Regions from separate parts of the Glutamicibacter sp. V16R2B1 genome, predicted to be linked through region 1. Evidence: predicted binding sites of a transcription regulator. Region 1 holds the regulator's gene; the other holds the start of a gene.
What was found. Region 1 encodes LexA, which represses DNA repair genes until DNA is damaged. Its sites were predicted from a motif close to TCGAACANNTGTTCGA; they were not measured.
Positions count from the first base shown of each region.

Region 1 (8,188 bases):
CCAAAGCGCTCAATGGCCTTGGCGGTCCATTCGGGGTTCTCCAGGGCGGCGGTGCCCAGGTTCACTCGGGTGGCGCCGAATTCCAGGGCCCGCTCCAGTGAGGCGTCATCGCGGATGCCGCCGGAGAGCTCCACCTTGATCTGCAGTTCCTGGGCGATGCGCTGGACAATGTCGGTGTTGTGTCCGCGGTCAAAGGCGGCGTCCAGGTCCACCAGATGCAGCCATTCGGCGCCGTCGTTCTGCCAGGCCAATGCGGCTTCCAGCGGATCGCCGTAGCCGGTCTCGGAGCCGGCTTCGCCCTGGACCAGGCGTACGGCCTGCCCGTTGGCGATGTCGACGGCGGGAAGCAGTTCCAGGTGTGTTTGCTCGCTCATTGTTTCCTTTGTGTTCTGCGGTGGCGTAGGGCGCTACAGGGTCAGGACCCACCCGGCAATGACTGCCATGGCGGCCAGCGCCCAGCAGGCGATGATCCAGGAGATGTGGGCTTTCTGGCTTTTCAGGGAGATCGCTCCCCCGGCCAGGAAGGCTCCGACTCCCAACAAGACAACGGTCCACATGTTTAGAGGGTCTCCAACCAGTTGCGCAGCAGGCGGTTGCCCGCCGTGCCGGATTTCTCGGGGTGGAACTGGACCGCGGAGAGCGGTCCGTTTTCCACGGCGGCGACGAACGGGGTGCCGTGGGTGCTCCAGGTAACCTTGGGGGCGCTCATCGCCGGCTGGGTGATGTCAAACTCCCAGTGGCGCACGCCGTAGGAGTGCACGAAGTAGAACCGCTCCTGTTCGATCCCCTCGAACAATCGGCTGCCCTCGGAAACCTGGACGGTGTTCCAGCCCATGTGTGGGATCACTTCGGCTTCCAGGCGCTCCACGACGCCGGGCCATTCGCCCAGTCCCTGGCTGCGCACCCCGTGTTCCACGCCCTCATCGAAGAAGACCTGGTGGCCAACGCAGATGCCCAGCACCGGTCGGCCGCCGGCAACCCGGCGTCCGATCCAGCGCGGCGCGTCAATGGCCTTGAGCTGTTGCATCACCGAGGCGTAGGCCCCCACCCCGGGGACCACCAGGCCATCGGCTTCCAGGATCGCGGTGGAGTTGGCGGTCAACTCCACGTTGGCTCCGGCCGCCTCCAGGGCGCGTACCGCAGAGCGGACATTGCCGGACCCGTAGTCCAGGACGACTACGTTTTTACTTCCCACCTACAGCGCACCCTTCGTGGACGGGATTTGGTCCCCCATGCGGGGGTCGGTTTCCACCGCTTCGCGCAGCGCCCGTGCCAGGGCCTTGAACTGCGCTTCAACGATGTGGTGTGGGTCGCGCCCGGAGAGTACCTCGATGTGGGCGCAGATCTGGGCGTGGAAGGTCAGCGACTCGAAGACGTGGCGCGTCATCGACCCGGTGAAGTGCCCTCCGATCAGGTGGTATTCCTGGCCGGCCGGCTCCCCGCCGTGCACCAGGTAGGGCCGCCCGGAGATGTCCACGACGGCGCGGGCCAGGGCCTCGTCCAACGGCGCGTAGGCGGTGCCGAACCGGCGGATGCCGGCCTTGTTGCCCAGGGCGGTGCGCAGCACCTCGCCAATGGTGATGGCGGTGTCCTCCACGGTGTGGTGCACGTCGATGTGGGTGTCGCCGGTGGCGCGCACGGTCAGGTCGATCAGCGAGTGCTTGGACAGTGCGGTGAGCATGTGGTCGAAGAACGGCACGGAGGTGCTGATCTCGGACTTGCCGGTGCCGTCCAGGTCAAGTTCGACGAACACGGACGATTCGCTGGTCACGCGTTCCATGCGGGCTTTGCGGCCGCCCAGGGATTCGGCAGACATCTTCTTCCTTCGCTAGCTTCTGGCAGTTTGCTGGTGCGCCGGTTCGAGCAGCTCGCTGAGCCGGTCGAGGAAGGCGGTGGTTTCCGCCTCGGTGCCGGCGGTGACGCGCAGGGTGCCAGGGATCCCGTTGTTACGCACAATGATCCCTGCCTCGAGCAGGCCCTGCCAAATCGCTTCCGGATCCTGCAGCCCGCCGAAGAACACGAAGTTCGAATCGCTGACCGAGGGCTGCAGGCCCAGTTCGGTCAACCGGGTGACGATCCGGTCACGCTGGGTCTTGATCTGTTCGACCTCGGCCAGCAGCGCGTCCACGTTTTTCAGTGCCGCGATCGCGGTGGCCTGGGTGACCGCCGAGAGGTGGTAGGGCAGGCGCACCAACCGGATGGCGTCACTGACTTCAGGGGCCGCGGCCAGATAGCCAAGGCGTGCCCCGGCCAGCGCAAACGCCTTGGACATGGTCCGGGTGACGATCAGGCGCTGGCGGCCGGGCAGCAGGCCCAGCGCGGACTTGGTGCCGGCCAACGCGAACTCGGCGTAGGCCTCATCGACGATCACGATCGCGTTGTTCTCGCTGGCCGCCTCGTAGACGGCCTGGATGACATCCAGCCCCAGGGCGGTACCCGTGGGGTTGTTGGGTGAGCAGAGGATCACGATGTTCGGGCGGTGTTCGCGCACCTGGCTGGCCGCCGATTCGGCGCTGAGCGTGAAGTCCGCGGCACGGGTTCCGGCGATGAAGGCGGTGTCGGTGCCGCTGGCCAGCAGCGGGTACATGGAGTACGTGGGTACGAAGCTCATGACGCTGCGTCCCGGTCCACCGAAGGCCTGGAGGATTTGCTGCAGGATTTCGTTCGAGCCGTTCGCCGCCCAGATGTTCTCGGCGCGCAGTTCATGCCCCAGGTAGTCGGCGAGCAGTTCACGCAGTTCGGTGAATTCGCGGTCCGGGTAGCGGTTGAGGGTGGTGGCGGCCTTGGCCACTTCTTGTGCAATTGCCTCGACCACGGCCGGCGGCAGTGGATGGGTATTTTCGTTGACGTTCAACTGGATGGGCACGTCGATTTGCGGCGCGCCGTAGGGAGAGAGCCCGCGGAGATTCTCACGCAAGGGCAGTTGACTTAACAGTTCACTGCGGTCTTTCACACGGTAATTCTAAGCTGGGGCGGGCGCTGGCAGTGAATCAGTGACGCTCCAGGCGGTAACAATGAACCGTGGGCTACTGCTGGTCCAGGACCGGAATCTGCAGGGTTTGTCCGGCCTGCAGCACGCCGCCATGCAGCGAGTTCATTTCGCCGATGTAGCGAATGGCATCTTCCTGGTTGTAGCCTTGCGCGTATTCGCTGGCCAAGTCCCACAGGGTGTCCCCGGGAATGACGGTCACCTCCACCGTTTCAACGCCTACTGGCTCCTGGTCGGAGGCCATTACGGAGTTGGAGAACGTGGTCAGCAGGAAAGTTGCGGCCAGGGCCAGCAGGAAGACCGGAACCCCGATCAACACAACCCAGCCGCGTCGGGTCAGGCGGATTCGCATGCGTGTGGTGCTTTGATCTTTATCCAGTGCCGTAGTGGCCATGGCCGATCTCCTCTCAGGACGAGCGTGATGCGAGTTTCTAATGTTCGAACATCTCATTCGAAGATATGTTCGGATCTAGTACATCTTTTCTAACAGAGCTCGGCGACACTTGTCTAGATAGTTCGAACAAATCTTTGAAAGAGGCTTCGAAATCCACTAGGATTTCGAAGTAAATCGAGCATGAAGACATCACAACAGTCAGCACCGACAGTTTGACCGCTCGGCCATGACTCGCAATCGTTAGGGAAGGCAGAAATTACATGTCAGCATCACAACGCACTCCGCGTGCCAATGCTCGGTCGCTGACCATCCGCCAGAAGAAGATCCTGGAAACCATCCAGCGGGCCATCGGGAACAACGGCTACCCGCCCTCGATGCGTGAGATTGGCGACTCGGTCGGGTTGGCCAGCCTCTCCTCGGTAACCCACCAGTTGGGTCAGCTGGAGAAGCTCGGCTATATCCGCCGTGACCCGCGCCGTCCCCGCGCCATGGAAATTCTGCTTCCGCTGCAGCTGAACGACGAGTCTGAATCCGCTTCCAAGGAACCGGCCGCCCAGCCGGAGCCGGCCGATGAGACCAAGGTCATTGAGCTAAGCACCTCGGCGGACACCACGATGGTGCCACTGGTTGGACGCATTGCCGCCGGTGGTCCGATCCTGGCTGAGCAGAGCGTCGAGGATGTCTTCTCCCTGCCGCGTCAGCTCGTGGGCCACGGTGAGCTGTTCATGTTGCGGGTTTCGGGCGACTCCATGGTGGATGCCGCCATTTGCGACGGCGACTGGGTGGTGGTGCGCCGTCAGCAGACCGCCGACAACGGCGACATCGTTGCCGCCCTGCTGGATGAGGAAGCCACCGTCAAGACCTTCCGCCAGCGTGATGGCCACACCTGGCTGCTTCCGCAGAACTCGCGCTACGAACCGATTCTGGGCGACAGCGCCACCATCATGGGCCGAGTTGTTTCGGTGATGCGTTCGCTCTAGCCTTCCTGCCACCTTCGGCACAGTCCCGGTGTTTCGCGTTACCAAACGCGGCACACCGGGATCTTGTTTTGGCTCTGCTCGACGCTCCCACCCAAGCCGGGAATCAATTCATCCGGATAACGTCCGCTAGGGAGCGAGGCAGGTGAAGGCCGGCAGTGGCAGGCGCAGTTGTTCAAGGACCACCTTTTCGTGGGGCACCACGGGGATTGGCAGGTCATCGAGCCTGAACCAGCGAAGATCCACGGCTTTGTCCGGCTCGTGGATCTCGGGTGTGCCCTGCCAGGTGCGGCATTCGAAAAATAAGTCGACGCGGCCGGGCTGTTCCTTGACCGCAGCCGGGCGCTGCAGCACCGTCAGGGGGTGAAGATGTTCTTCGCGGACCCGTACACCCAGCTCCTCGCCGGCTTCTCGAATGGCTGCCGCTACTGCGCTTTCCCCATTCTCCAGATGCCCGGCGGCGGCAGCGCCCCAGTACCCGTCCAGGAAACCAGTGCCTCGCCGCTGTTGCAGCAACACGGCGTCGGCTTGGCGAAAGATCACGTAACTCACTGCGATGAGTCCGCTGCGTGCCGGAGGCAAGTCCTGCGGTGGAAGGCTCATGAGGTCCTTCGTTTCAGGTCGGTGCTCTGCGTGACGACCGCTGCGGCCGAGAGGATGCTCCAGCGCTGCACGGCTTCCGAGAGCTGGGCCGTCTGCTTGTCCAGGACGGTGGCGGCGGTATCGGAAACGAGCCGCGCGGCGGTTTGCCGCGCCCGCTGCGGCAGTCGGTGATCCGTAGCGGCCAGCGCCAGGTAGCGGCAGAGGATTCCGGTGAATAGGCCCCCATCCCCGCCCTGTTCCAGGCGCAGCCCCTGCTGTGGAACGGTGAGCCCACGGTCCACCGCGTCGATGAGGTCGGCGGCCTGGCGCAGGTACCGTTCGTCCCCGAGCTCCAGCCAGGCCCCAAGGATTGGGCCCTGGTTGTAGGTGTAGATCTGTCCTTCGAGCCGATGTCCGGCGTTAACCAGATAGATCCCATCCAGGTAGAGGCCCAGGGTGGGGTCGAAGAGCTTCTCGCGCATCCAGTCGACCAGCGAGGCAGCGGTTTTCCGGTCCCCGATGCGGGCGAAGTGCAGGGCCGCGGGGCCGTTGACCGGCACGTTCTTGAACGCGCGTTTGCGTGACCAGTACAGACCACCGCCAAGCACCGAATCCTGACCGCTGCGCAGTTGGCGGGTCAGCGAGTCCACCGCCGACTGGGCAAGTTTTGCCGGTTGCTGGTGCAGTTCCAGGCACAGCGCGTTCAGCCGGTGGCTGGAGAGCGCCAGCCAGGCCATGTCATCAAAGAAATAGTTCGGGAACACCCCGAAGTTGCGGATCTTGATCCCGCGCAGCAGCCGCAGCCCGCGGCGCACCTCGGCCTTGGCTGCCTCGGGTGCGCCGGCCCGCACATAGTGACACCCCATGTCCACGATCGCGTCCAGGTAGTGGGCCTGCCACCAGTAGTGCCATTCAGACCATGGGGCGTCCCCTCGGATCCGGCGCCCACGGGCTGCCGGCGCGTTAGGGGTGGGAACCGGTGCCCGCAACGCTCCGATCCAGGTGCCGGGCAGCCCCATGAGCCGGTGCCCGAAACGGTCGTTGACATCACGGGCAGCGTTGTCGGCCAGCGCGGTCCAGCTGTGGGTCATGCACTGCTCCTCTACCTGACGGGGGTCGGTGGGCAACCACCGGGTGCGGCGGTGTTCTGTGACGAGTCTACGTTTCCCGCCCAGCGCGCGCATTTGCCGCCGTACTTGGCTTGGCGTCGGCCGCGGGAGCATGCTGGAGACATGATGCGTGCAGCGGTTATCGATGTTCCCGGTCCGGCTGAATCCATTGCGGTGCGTGAGGTTCCGATTCCCAGACCGCAACCGGACGAAGTGTTGGTGCGCGCCGAGTTCTCCTGCGTGAACCATGTGGACACCTTTGTGCGTTCCGGCGCGTACGCCACCGAGCTTCCTTCCCCGTTCATCATCGGCCGGGATGTGGCCGGCACGGTCGAGGCCGTGGGTGAGTCGGTCACCGGGTTCAGCGTCGGGGACCGGGTCTGGTCAAACTCGTTGGGGTATGACAGGCGGCAGGGGTCCTTTGCCGAATTCTGCGTGGTGCCGGCCGCACGGCTTTTCACGCTCCCGCAGAACGTGGCGGATTTGCGCGGCGTGGTGGCGCTGTCCCATGCCATGACCACCGCGTGGCTGGGGCTGGGGCGCAGCGCACCGCTGGCCGCCGGGCAGTCGGTGTTCATTGGTGGGGCGGCCGGTGCCGTGGGCAGTGCAGCCGTGCAGTTTGCCTGCGCCCGGGGCGCCCGGGTGATTGCCAGCGCCGCCCCGGCGGATCATTCCTGGGTCAGGGATTTGGGGGCTGACACCGTGCTGGACTATGCCCGGCCCGACCTCATCGAAGCGGTGGCCTCCCATGTGCCCGAAGGTGCCGCGATCTGGTGGGACACGTCGGGTCACCAGCAGCTGGCCCAGCTTATCCCGGCGCTGGCCAACCGGGGCACCGTGTTGATTTCCGCGGGCCTGCAGGCCGAGGCCAGCATTCCGGTCGGTGCGCTCTACACCCGGGATGTGAGCGTGAAGGGTTTCGCCGTCTCGAACGCGAGAGCCGAGGAACTTTCTGCGGCGGCCGCCGCGCTGAATGAGTTGCTGGCCACGAGGGAGCTGAAGTACCGGGTGGATCGCGAATTGCCCTTGGAGCAGGCTGGCGAAGCCCACCGGCTGGTGGAGGCCGGTGGGCTTCATGGAAAGGTTCTGGTGCGCCTGCGCGGCTGACCCGGGCGGGGGCGGCCGGCCCCGGCTACTTGTTCGGGTTCAGCCGTTTGAGCACCCCGAGGATGACCTTCTTGTCCGGAGTGGGCCACATCGGCGGCAGCGAGCTCTTCAGGTAGCCGCCGTAGCGTGCAGTGGCCATCCGGGAATCCAGCACCGCCACCACGCCCTTGTCGTTGATCGACCGGATCAGGCGTCCGGCCCCCTGGGCCAGGCGCACCGCAGCGTGGGCGGCGGAGACCTGCATGAATCCGTTGCCGCCGTGGCGGGCGATGTCCTGGGTGCGGGCCTTGGAGATCGGGTCATCGGGGCGCGGGAACGGGATCTTGTCGATGATCACCAGCCGGCAGGCGTCCCCCGGCACGTCCACCCCCTGCCACAGGGTCATGGTGCCGAACAGGCACGCATCCCGGTCGGCGCTGAAGTCGGCGACCAGGGATTTCATGCTCGCCTCCCCCTGGCACAGGATCGGCACGTCCAGCTTCGGGCGCAGGATCGCCGCCGCCTCCTCGGCCGAGCGCTTCGAGGTGAACAGCACCAGCGCCCCTCCCCCGGAGGCCTCGATCAGATCCTCGATCTCATCCAGGGTTTCGGCGCTGAGCTGCCGCCCGGGCTTGGGCAGGTGCTTGGCCACGTACAGGATCCCCTGCTTGGGGTAGTTGAACGGACTGCCCACGTCCACGCCCTGCCAGGAGGGGGCGCCCTCCCCCATCAGGCCCAGCGCCCCGGCGACGGAGTCGAACTGGGCGCCGATGGCCAGGGTGGCGCTGGTGAGCACGACCGTGCGCCCGTCAAACAGGCCCTCGCGCAATTTGCCGGCCACCGACAGCGGCGCCACGTTCAGGGTGGCGGGGGTGGATTCATCGGCCTCCACATAGCCACGGCCCTCAACGAACTCACGCGGCCGTGACGTCCAAATCACCTCGCGGCGTTCCTCGTGCTCCAGCATCCGCAGCGAGTCATCGAGCACCGCCTGCATCTGCGAGCGGGCCGTCTGCCGGCCACCGTCCACCGGATCCCCGGCTTCGGGCTT
Region 1 covers NZ_VATX01000006.1:3,831-12,018, reverse strand. The annotation lists gene priA (bifunctional 1-(5-phosphoribosyl)-5-((5-phosphoribosylamino)methylideneamino)imidazole-4-carboxamide isomerase/phosphoribosylanthranilate isomerase PriA) at 1-374, opposite strand, end outside; gene FDN03_RS16385 (hypothetical protein) at 408-557, opposite strand; gene hisH (imidazole glycerol phosphate synthase subunit HisH) at 560-1,195, opposite strand; gene hisB (imidazoleglycerol-phosphate dehydratase HisB) at 1,196-1,816, opposite strand; gene FDN03_RS03915 (histidinol-phosphate transaminase) at 1,829-2,953, opposite strand; gene FDN03_RS03910 (LysM peptidoglycan-binding domain-containing protein) at 3,027-3,383, opposite strand; gene lexA (transcriptional repressor LexA) at 3,644-4,363, shown strand; gene FDN03_RS03900 (NUDIX domain-containing protein) at 4,490-4,963, opposite strand; gene FDN03_RS03895 (glycoside hydrolase family 76 protein) at 4,960-6,033, opposite strand; gene FDN03_RS03890 (NADPH:quinone reductase) at 6,175-7,158, shown strand; gene FDN03_RS03885 (ATP-dependent DNA helicase) at 7,184-8,188, opposite strand, start outside.

Region 2 (8,188 bases), on a different contig from region 1:
GAACTGCACGGCGAAGCCGGCCTGGACGCCGAACCGGCGACCGAGGCGATCAGCCACCCGGCCCCGGATACCCCGCCGCCGGGAGTTAAGCGCCCCACCAAGGCCGAGGCCGAGATGGCGGCCATCATGAACCAGGTGGGCCTGGGCAAGGACGAACCGGAGGCGGCCACCGATGCGATGAGCACCGTGGCGCTGGACCGCACCAAGCCGACCCCGCCGCTGAGTCCCATCCCGCAGCGCACCGAACAGCTGCAGCTCTCCGGCGACGTGACCTACACGCTGCCCTCCAACGACTACCTGCCTGCCGGCCCGCCGGCCAAGGAACACTCCGAGGCCAACGATGCGGTGGTCGCGGCGCTGACCAACACGCTCACCCAGTTCAAGGTGGACGCCCAGGTCACCGGGTTCTCCCGCGGCCCGACGGTCACCCGCTACGAGATCGAACTCTCCCCGGGCACCAAGGTGGAGAAGGTCACCGCCCTGTCCAAGAATATCTCCTACGCGGTCGCCTCCTCCGATGTGCGCATCCTTTCCCCAATCCCGGGCAAGAGCGCGATCGGCATCGAGATTCCGAACACCGACAAGGAAATCGTGGCGCTGGGCGACGTGCTGCGCAGCCACAACGCCAAGAAGTCCGCCCACCCGATGGTGATGGGCGTGGGCAAGGACGTCGAGGGCGGCTTCGTGGTCGCCAACCTGGCCAAGATGCCGCACCTGCTGGTCGCCGGTGCCACCGGTGCGGGTAAGTCCTCGTTCGTGAACTCCATGATCACTTCGATCCTGATGCGCGCCACCCCGGATGAGGTGCGCATGGTGATGGTTGACCCCAAGCGCGTGGAACTCACCGCCTATGAGGGCGTGCCGCACCTGATCACCCCGATCATCACCAACCCGAAGAAGGCCGCCGAGGCGCTGGCCTGGGTGGTGCGGGAAATGGACACCCGCTACGACGATCTGGCGAACTTCGGGTTCAAGCACATCGATGACTTCAACAAGGCGGTGCGCGCGGGCAAGGTGCAGGTCCCGGCCGGATCCGAGCGCGTGCTCAAGCCCTACCCGTACCTGCTGGTGATCGTCGACGAGCTCGCCGACCTGATGATGGTGGCCCCACGCGACGTCGAAGACGCGATCGTGCGCATCACCCAGCTGGCCCGTGCCGCCGGCATCCACCTGGTGCTGGCCACCCAGCGCCCCTCGGTGGACGTGGTCACCGGCCTGATCAAGGCGAACGTGCCCTCCCGCATGGCCTTTGCCACCTCTTCGGTCACCGACTCGCGCGTGGTGCTGGACCAGCCCGGCGCGGAGAAGCTGCTGGGCCAGGGTGACGCACTGTTCCTGCCCATGGGCTCCTCCAAGCCGATGCGCGTGCAGGGCGCCTGGGTCACCGAGTCGGAGATCCAGCGCGTGGTCAAGCACGTCAAGGAGCAGCTGCAGCCCGAATACCGCGACGACGTGGTGCCCACGGCCGAGAAGAAGAAGATCGACGAGGACATTGGAGACGACCTGGAGCTGCTGCTGCAGGCCACCGAATTGGTGGTCACCAGCCAGTTCGGCTCCACCTCGATGCTGCAGCGCAAGCTGCGCGTGGGCTTCGCCAAGGCCGGACGCCTGATGGACCTGATGGAATCGCGCGGCGTGGTCGGCCCCTCGGAGGGCTCCAAGGCCCGCGACGTGCTGGTCAAGCCGGACGACCTGCCGGCGGTGCTCGCCGCCATGCGCGGAGACGAGGCGGCCAGCCACCAGGCCACCGCCGCCGAGCAGGCGCTGGTGGACGAGGCCAACGTGAACCACGCTGGCCCGGTTGACGAGGTGGCCGCGGACCTGGACAGCCGGGAGGCCGCGGTGGACTACTACGACGGTGACGACCAATCGGGCGAGGACGCCTGGAACCTGACAGGACGGTAATTGATGACCAACCCCTCCAGCGGTGAAGCCCCGGTTCCCACGCTGAACATCGCCAACGTGCTCACCACGGTGCGCATCATCATGGTGCCCTTCTTCGTCTGGGCGCTGCTGGCCGACAACTCCACCCAGGGGGTGTGGCGCTGGGTGGCGGTGGCGATCTTCGCCGTGGCCATGTACACCGACAAGCTGGACGGGGACCTGGCCCGCAGCCGCGGGCTGATCACCAACTTCGGCAAGATCGCCGACCCGATCGCGGACAAGCTGCTCACCGGCTCCGCGCTGGTGGTCTTCTCCATCATCGGCGAACTGCCCTGGTGGGTGACGATCGTGATCCTGGTGCGTGAGTGGGGGATCACCCTGCTGCGCTTCGCCGTCATCCGTTACGGGGTGATCGCGGCGGACATGGGCGGGAAGGTCAAGACCGTGCTGCAGACCGTGGCCATCATCCTCTACCTGCTGCCGTTCACCCACACCATTGACTGGTTGGGCACCACCGCCTGGATCATCATGCTGCTCACCGTCGCGGTGACCGTGCTGACCGGACTGGACTACGTCGTGAAGGCGGCGAAGCTGCGCTCAAACGCGCGCCGGACCCAGTAGGCGGCCAAGGGATACGGCCAGGCCCACCGCCGCCGGCCGACCAAGGATTAGAACATGTAGGACACGTGGAGGGAAGGCAGGAGCATGCATACGGAACTAGCAACTCGGGTCGTTGAGCTGGCCAGGGCCACGGGGCGGCAGATCGCCACGGCCGAATCGCTGACCGCCGGCATGATCAGCGCCACCCTCGCCTCGGTGCCCGGCTCCTCGGCCGTGCTGCAGGGCGGGGTGGTCTCCTATTCCTCCAAGGTCAAGGCCTCACTGTTGGATGTGCCGGCCGAGCTGCTCTCCACCCACGGCTCGGTGGACCCGGAGGTCGCGCGGCTGATGGCCGTCGGCGCCCGGCAGGCGTGCGGCGCCGATGTGGCGGTGTCGGCCACGGGCGTTGCCGGGCCGGCCGCGCACGACGGCAAGGCCGTGGGCACCGTCTACATCGGCTGGGCCACCGCCACGCAGGCCGGGTCGGTGCTCCACCACTTCGTCGGCAGCCGGCAACGGATCCGGGAGCAGAGCACCACGGCCGCGCTGCAACAGCTAGTTGCCATGCTCGGCCAAGAAAATTCACAGGCTGGCTCGAAATAATTAGAAGCGGCAACACATATCGCAACAGTTCCCGTTAATTGGCTGGTGATGTGGCGTTCGTCGCAAAGTATTGATTAGGGTAAGGGTACCGGGAACAAAAGACCCGGTGGCACCGTTGAAACAGACAACGGCCGAGGGTATCTCGGCCGGGTCTCAGACCCGAATTTAGGACCCAGGAGCAAAGGCAACACACATGGTTAAGCAACCCGTCACAGTCAATGGAGTTGTCCGTTGGCGCGACATGGGCCAACCAGCTGAGGTCCAGCACGAGAAGGAGGAGCACAAAATGGTAGTACTCCGTCACGAAATCGGTGATGTCCTACGCGACGTCCGTCAGCGTCAGGGCCGCACTCTACGCGAGGTCTCCCATAGTGCCCGTGTGTCCCTCGGCTACCTTTCGGAAGTCGAACGCGGTCAGAAGGAGGCTTCCAGCGAACTGCTGTCCTCGATCTGCATCGCCCTGGAGGTGCCACTGTCACTGATGCTGCGTGAGGTTTCCGAACGCATCGCACTGGCTGAAGGCATCACCATCCCGGACACCATCCCCTCCGAGCTGTCCAGCGAATTCGCCACCGATCTTCCGGAGCGTTTCAACAAGCCGCTGGCTTCGGCATCCAACTAATCAACATCCCGGCATTTCAAACTTCTAAAACACCGGCAGGACCTTCGCCTTGGGCGGGGGTCCTGCCGGTATTTCGTGAAAGAATATCTACGTGCGATTAAGCGATTTTTGGCGAAACATGGAGCATGAGTTCGGTCCCCGGTACTCCCGGGTGCTGGCCGGCTCGTTGGCGCTCACCGAGCTGGGCAGTCTGAACGCCTCCCAGGCGCTGGAGCGCGGAATCGACCCGAAAACAGTGTGGGAAGCGGTCTGCCGCATACAGGAAGTGCCGACGGACCGTTGGCTGGGCCCGGACATCGAAATCAAGGAATAAACTTCCCGGCGTGTTCGAAGGCAGAAGCTTTGATTTCGAACACGTGTTCGGATACCGTTGTTTTCGTACACACGCGCAAGCGCAGAAAAACACAAAACTTCTCCACACTTGGCGTCATCGAGTCCAAAGTGTCGGAGCGCAGTCCTACTGTGGAGAGCAGTAAGACAAATATCGATAGGCATACCCAGGTAGCCACGACGACTTAAAGGTGAACCATGGCAGCAAAAAATGATCGGGAAAAGGCGCTCGAATCAGTCCTCGGCCAGATTGACAAGCAATTCGGCAAGGGCTCGGTCATGCGTTTGGGCGATGACACTCGCGCGCCCATCGAAGCCATTCCCACCGGTTCGGTCGCCTTGGACGTGGCCCTGGGCATTGGCGGACTGCCGCGCGGACGCGTGGTGGAGGTCTACGGCCCGGAATCCTCGGGTAAGACCACTGTGGCCCTGCACGCCGTAGCCAGCGCGCAGCGGGCCGGCGGCATCGCGGCGTTCATCGACGCCGAGCACGCCCTGGATCCCGAATACGCCAAGAAGCTGGGCGTGGACACCGACGCCCTGCTGGTCTCCCAGCCGGACACCGGTGAGCAGGCCCTGGAAATCATGGACATGCTGGTCGGCTCCGGCGCCCTGGACATCATCGTCATCGACTCGGTGGCCGCCCTGGTGCCGCGGGCTGAAATCGAAGGCGAAATGGGCGACAGCCACGTGGGTCTGCAGGCACGCCTGATGTCCCAAGCGCTGCGCAAGATCACCGGTCGCCTTTCCGCCTCGAAGACGACCGCCATCTTCATCAACCAGCTGCGTGAAAAGATCGGTGTGTTCTTCGGCAGCCCGGAAACCACCACCGGTGGTAAGGCGCTGAAGTTCTACGCCTCGGTGCGCATGGACATCCGCCGCATTGAGACGCTGAAGGAAGGCGCCAACCCGGTCGGCAACCGTACCCGCGTGAAGATCGTGAAGAACAAGATGGCCCCGCCGTTCAAGCAGGCCGAGTTCGACATCCTCTACGGTGTGGGTATTTCCCGTGAAGGCAGCCTCATCGACATGGGCGTGGAGCACGGGCTGGTCAAGAAGTCCGGTGCCTGGTTCACCTATGACGGCGACCAGCTGGGGCAGGGCAAGGAGAACGCCCGCCGCTTCCTGCGCGACAACCCGGACCTGGCCAACGAGCTGGAACTGCAGATCAAGCAGAAGCTGGGCATTGTGGAAATGCCAGAGGCCGAGGGCGAGGACACCGAAGGCCTGCGCGTCGTCGAAGGCGAGTAAGTAGCAGTGCCCCCACGCAAGAAACGCGGCGCCGTACCCGGAAACTCTTCCGGGTACGGCGCCGAGCGCGTATCCGATGAGTTCTTCGGTGACCCGCAGGAGATGCCCGACTGGGCCAGACCCGACCCCGACGAGCAGGACGTAGACGACGATTCTGTTGCGGCGGATGCCTCCGCAGGCACACCTTCCACCGCGACGTCCGGTCCACTCGCGTCCGCGCAAGTGGCTGGTGCGGAGGACGGGTCGCCAGCCACGGTGGAGGAGCTGCGTGCCTCCATGGAGCGGATCATGCAATCACCCGCTCCGCCGCGGAAGGCCGAAAAAAAGAAGCGCTCCGCCAAGCGCCTGTCCACGGCACAGCGGGAAACCGAAGAACCCGAAGAACTCAGCGATGACCAATGGCGGGAGAAGGCGCGCGCCATCCTGCTGCGCCAGCTGACCGCCAGCGACAAGTCCGCGAAGCAGCTGAAGGACAAGCTGCTGGACAAGGAGTGTCCCGAGGCCATCGCCGATGAGGTCATCGAACGCTTCATCGAGGTTGACCTGGTGGATGACCAAAAGTTCGCCGACGCCTGGGTCCGCGCCCGCACCCGAACCCGGGGGCTGGCTCGCCAGGCGCTGAAGCATGAACTGCGGTCCAAGGGAGTCGATGACGAAATCACCCAGATGGCCCTGGAACAAGTGGATGACGCGGACGAGGAAGAGCGGGCCCGCGAATTGGCCCGGACCAAACTCCGTCCGGCATCCATGGGGGTAGACCGCGCAAAGGCACTGCGCCGACTGGTTGGGATGCTAGGGCGCAAGGGCTACAACGGATCCATGGCCTTCCGCGTCGCGCGTGAGGAATGGGACGCCCGCTTCGGCGAACACTAGGGCCAACGCGCGGATACGCAGCCGCGGCCCCCGACGGCTACCGACGTCTTAGCCGGCGCTCAGAACAGCCAAGGCTAAGATGTCCAGACCGGTAAGATTCGGTAACCTTGAATGGTGACTGAGCAAGCAACCCTGACCCCGATTGACGACGAAAACCTGCCCCGCACCTATGAGGTGCGCACTTTCGGTTGTCAGATGAACGTGCACGATTCCGAGCGGCTCTCCGGCCTGCTCGAAGATGCCGGGTTGAGCCGCAAACCCGACGAGCAGGTCGATGACGTGGCCGACGTGATCGTCTTCAACACCTGTGCCGTGCGCGAAAACGCGGACAACAAGCTCTACGGCAACCTGGGACGCCTGGCCCCGCTGAAACGCGAACGCCCGAATATGCAGATCGCCGTCGGCGGCTGCCTGGCCCAGAAGGACCGGGACACCATCCTGAAGAAGGCGCCTTGGGTGGACGTGGTTTTCGGAACCCACAACATCGGCTCACTGCCGACCCTGCTGGCTCGCTCACGCCATAACAAGAAGGCCGAGCTGGAGATCCTGGAGACCCTGGACGTCTTCCCCTCCACATTGCCCACCCGCCGCGAATCCGTGTATGCCGGATGGGTGTCAATCTCCGTGGGATGCAACAACACCTGCACCTTCTGCATTGTTCCCTCCCTGCGCGGCAAGGAGCGCGACCGCCGTCCCGGGGAGATCCTGGCAGAAATCAAGGCCCTGGTCGCCGACGGCGCCATCGAGGTGACCCTGCTGGGCCAGAACGTGAACTCCTACGGTGTCGAGTTCGGGGACCGGCTGGCCTTCGGCAAGCTGCTGCGCGCCTGCGGTGAGATCGAGGGCCTGGAACGCGTGCGCTTCACCAGCCCGCACCCGGCCGCGTTCACCGATGACGTCATCGAGGCCATGGCCGAAACCCCGAACGTCATGCCCCAGCTGCACATGCCGCTGCAGTCGGGTTCGGACAAGGTGCTGAAGGACATGCGCCGCTCGTACCGCTCCAAGAAATTCCTGGGCATCCTGGACAAGGTGCGCGAGCGGATCCCGCACGCGGCGATCACCACCGACATCATCGTCGGTTTCCCCGGTGAAACCGAAGAGGATTTCCAGGCCACCCTGGACGTGGTCGAAGCCTCCCGGTTCTCCTCCGCGTTCACCTTCCAGTACTCGCCGCGCCCGGGCACCCCTGCGGCCACCATGGAGGAGCAGCTGCCCAAGGCCGTGGTCCAGGAACGCTTCGAACGTTTGACCGCGTTGCAGGACCGCATCGCCAAGGAAGAGAACGCCAAGCAACTGGGCCGCACCGTGGAGGTACTGGTCACCGAACAGTCTGGGCGCAAGTCCGAGGAAACTCACCGTCTGGCCGGGCGTTCCCAGGACCAGCGTCTGGTGCACTTCTCGGTGCCCGAAGGTGCCCAGAGCCCGCGCCCGGGCGACTTGGTGACCCTGCCGATCACCGAGGCCGCCGCATTCCACCTGATCTCCGACCCCAGCCTGGAACAGTACTCGCTGCGCCGTTCGCGGGCCGGGGACGCATGGGACCGCGCTCAGGCCGAAAGCTGCGGGGTGCCGGCCTCCGGCGGCAACAGCACCCCGGGCAAGACCAGCCTGGGCATGCCCACCCTGATGGTGCGCAAGTAGCCGGGACGTGGATGCAGCATACCTGCCGGTGATCGCGGTCGTCGGGCCCACCGGCACCGGAAAATCGGATCTGGCGATCGCCCTGGCCCAACAGCTGGGCGGGGAGATCGTCAACTCCGACGCCCTGCAGTTCTACCGTGGGATGGACATCGGCACCGCCAAGCTGCCACTGGGGGGGCGCGGCGGCATCGAACACCACCTGATGGACATCATGGACATCACCGAGGAGGCATCGGTGGCCCGTTTCCAGGAACAGGCGCGCATCTGCTTTGAGCAGATCCGTTCCCGCGGCCGGGTGCCGGTCATGGTCGGCGGCTCCGGGCTCTATGTGCGTGCGGCACTGGATGTCATCGACTTCCCGCCCACTGATCCGCAGGTGCG
Region 2 covers NZ_VATX01000003.1:1,639-9,826, reverse strand. The annotation lists gene FDN03_RS00920 (DNA translocase FtsK) at 1-1,905, shown strand, start outside; gene pgsA (CDP-diacylglycerol--glycerol-3-phosphate 3-phosphatidyltransferase) at 1,909-2,505, shown strand; gene FDN03_RS00910 (CinA family protein) at 2,590-3,087, shown strand; gene FDN03_RS00905 (helix-turn-helix transcriptional regulator) at 3,281-3,709, shown strand; gene FDN03_RS00900 (DUF3046 domain-containing protein) at 3,801-4,022, shown strand; gene recA (recombinase RecA) at 4,238-5,290, shown strand; gene FDN03_RS00890 (regulatory protein RecX) at 5,297-6,163, shown strand; gene miaB (tRNA (N6-isopentenyl adenosine(37)-C2)-methylthiotransferase MiaB) at 6,278-7,807, shown strand; gene miaA (tRNA (adenosine(37)-N6)-dimethylallyltransferase MiaA) at 7,815-8,188, shown strand, end outside.
Region 2: the regulator LexA is predicted to act here: its motif matches at 4,058-4,073, upstream of recA (recombinase RecA).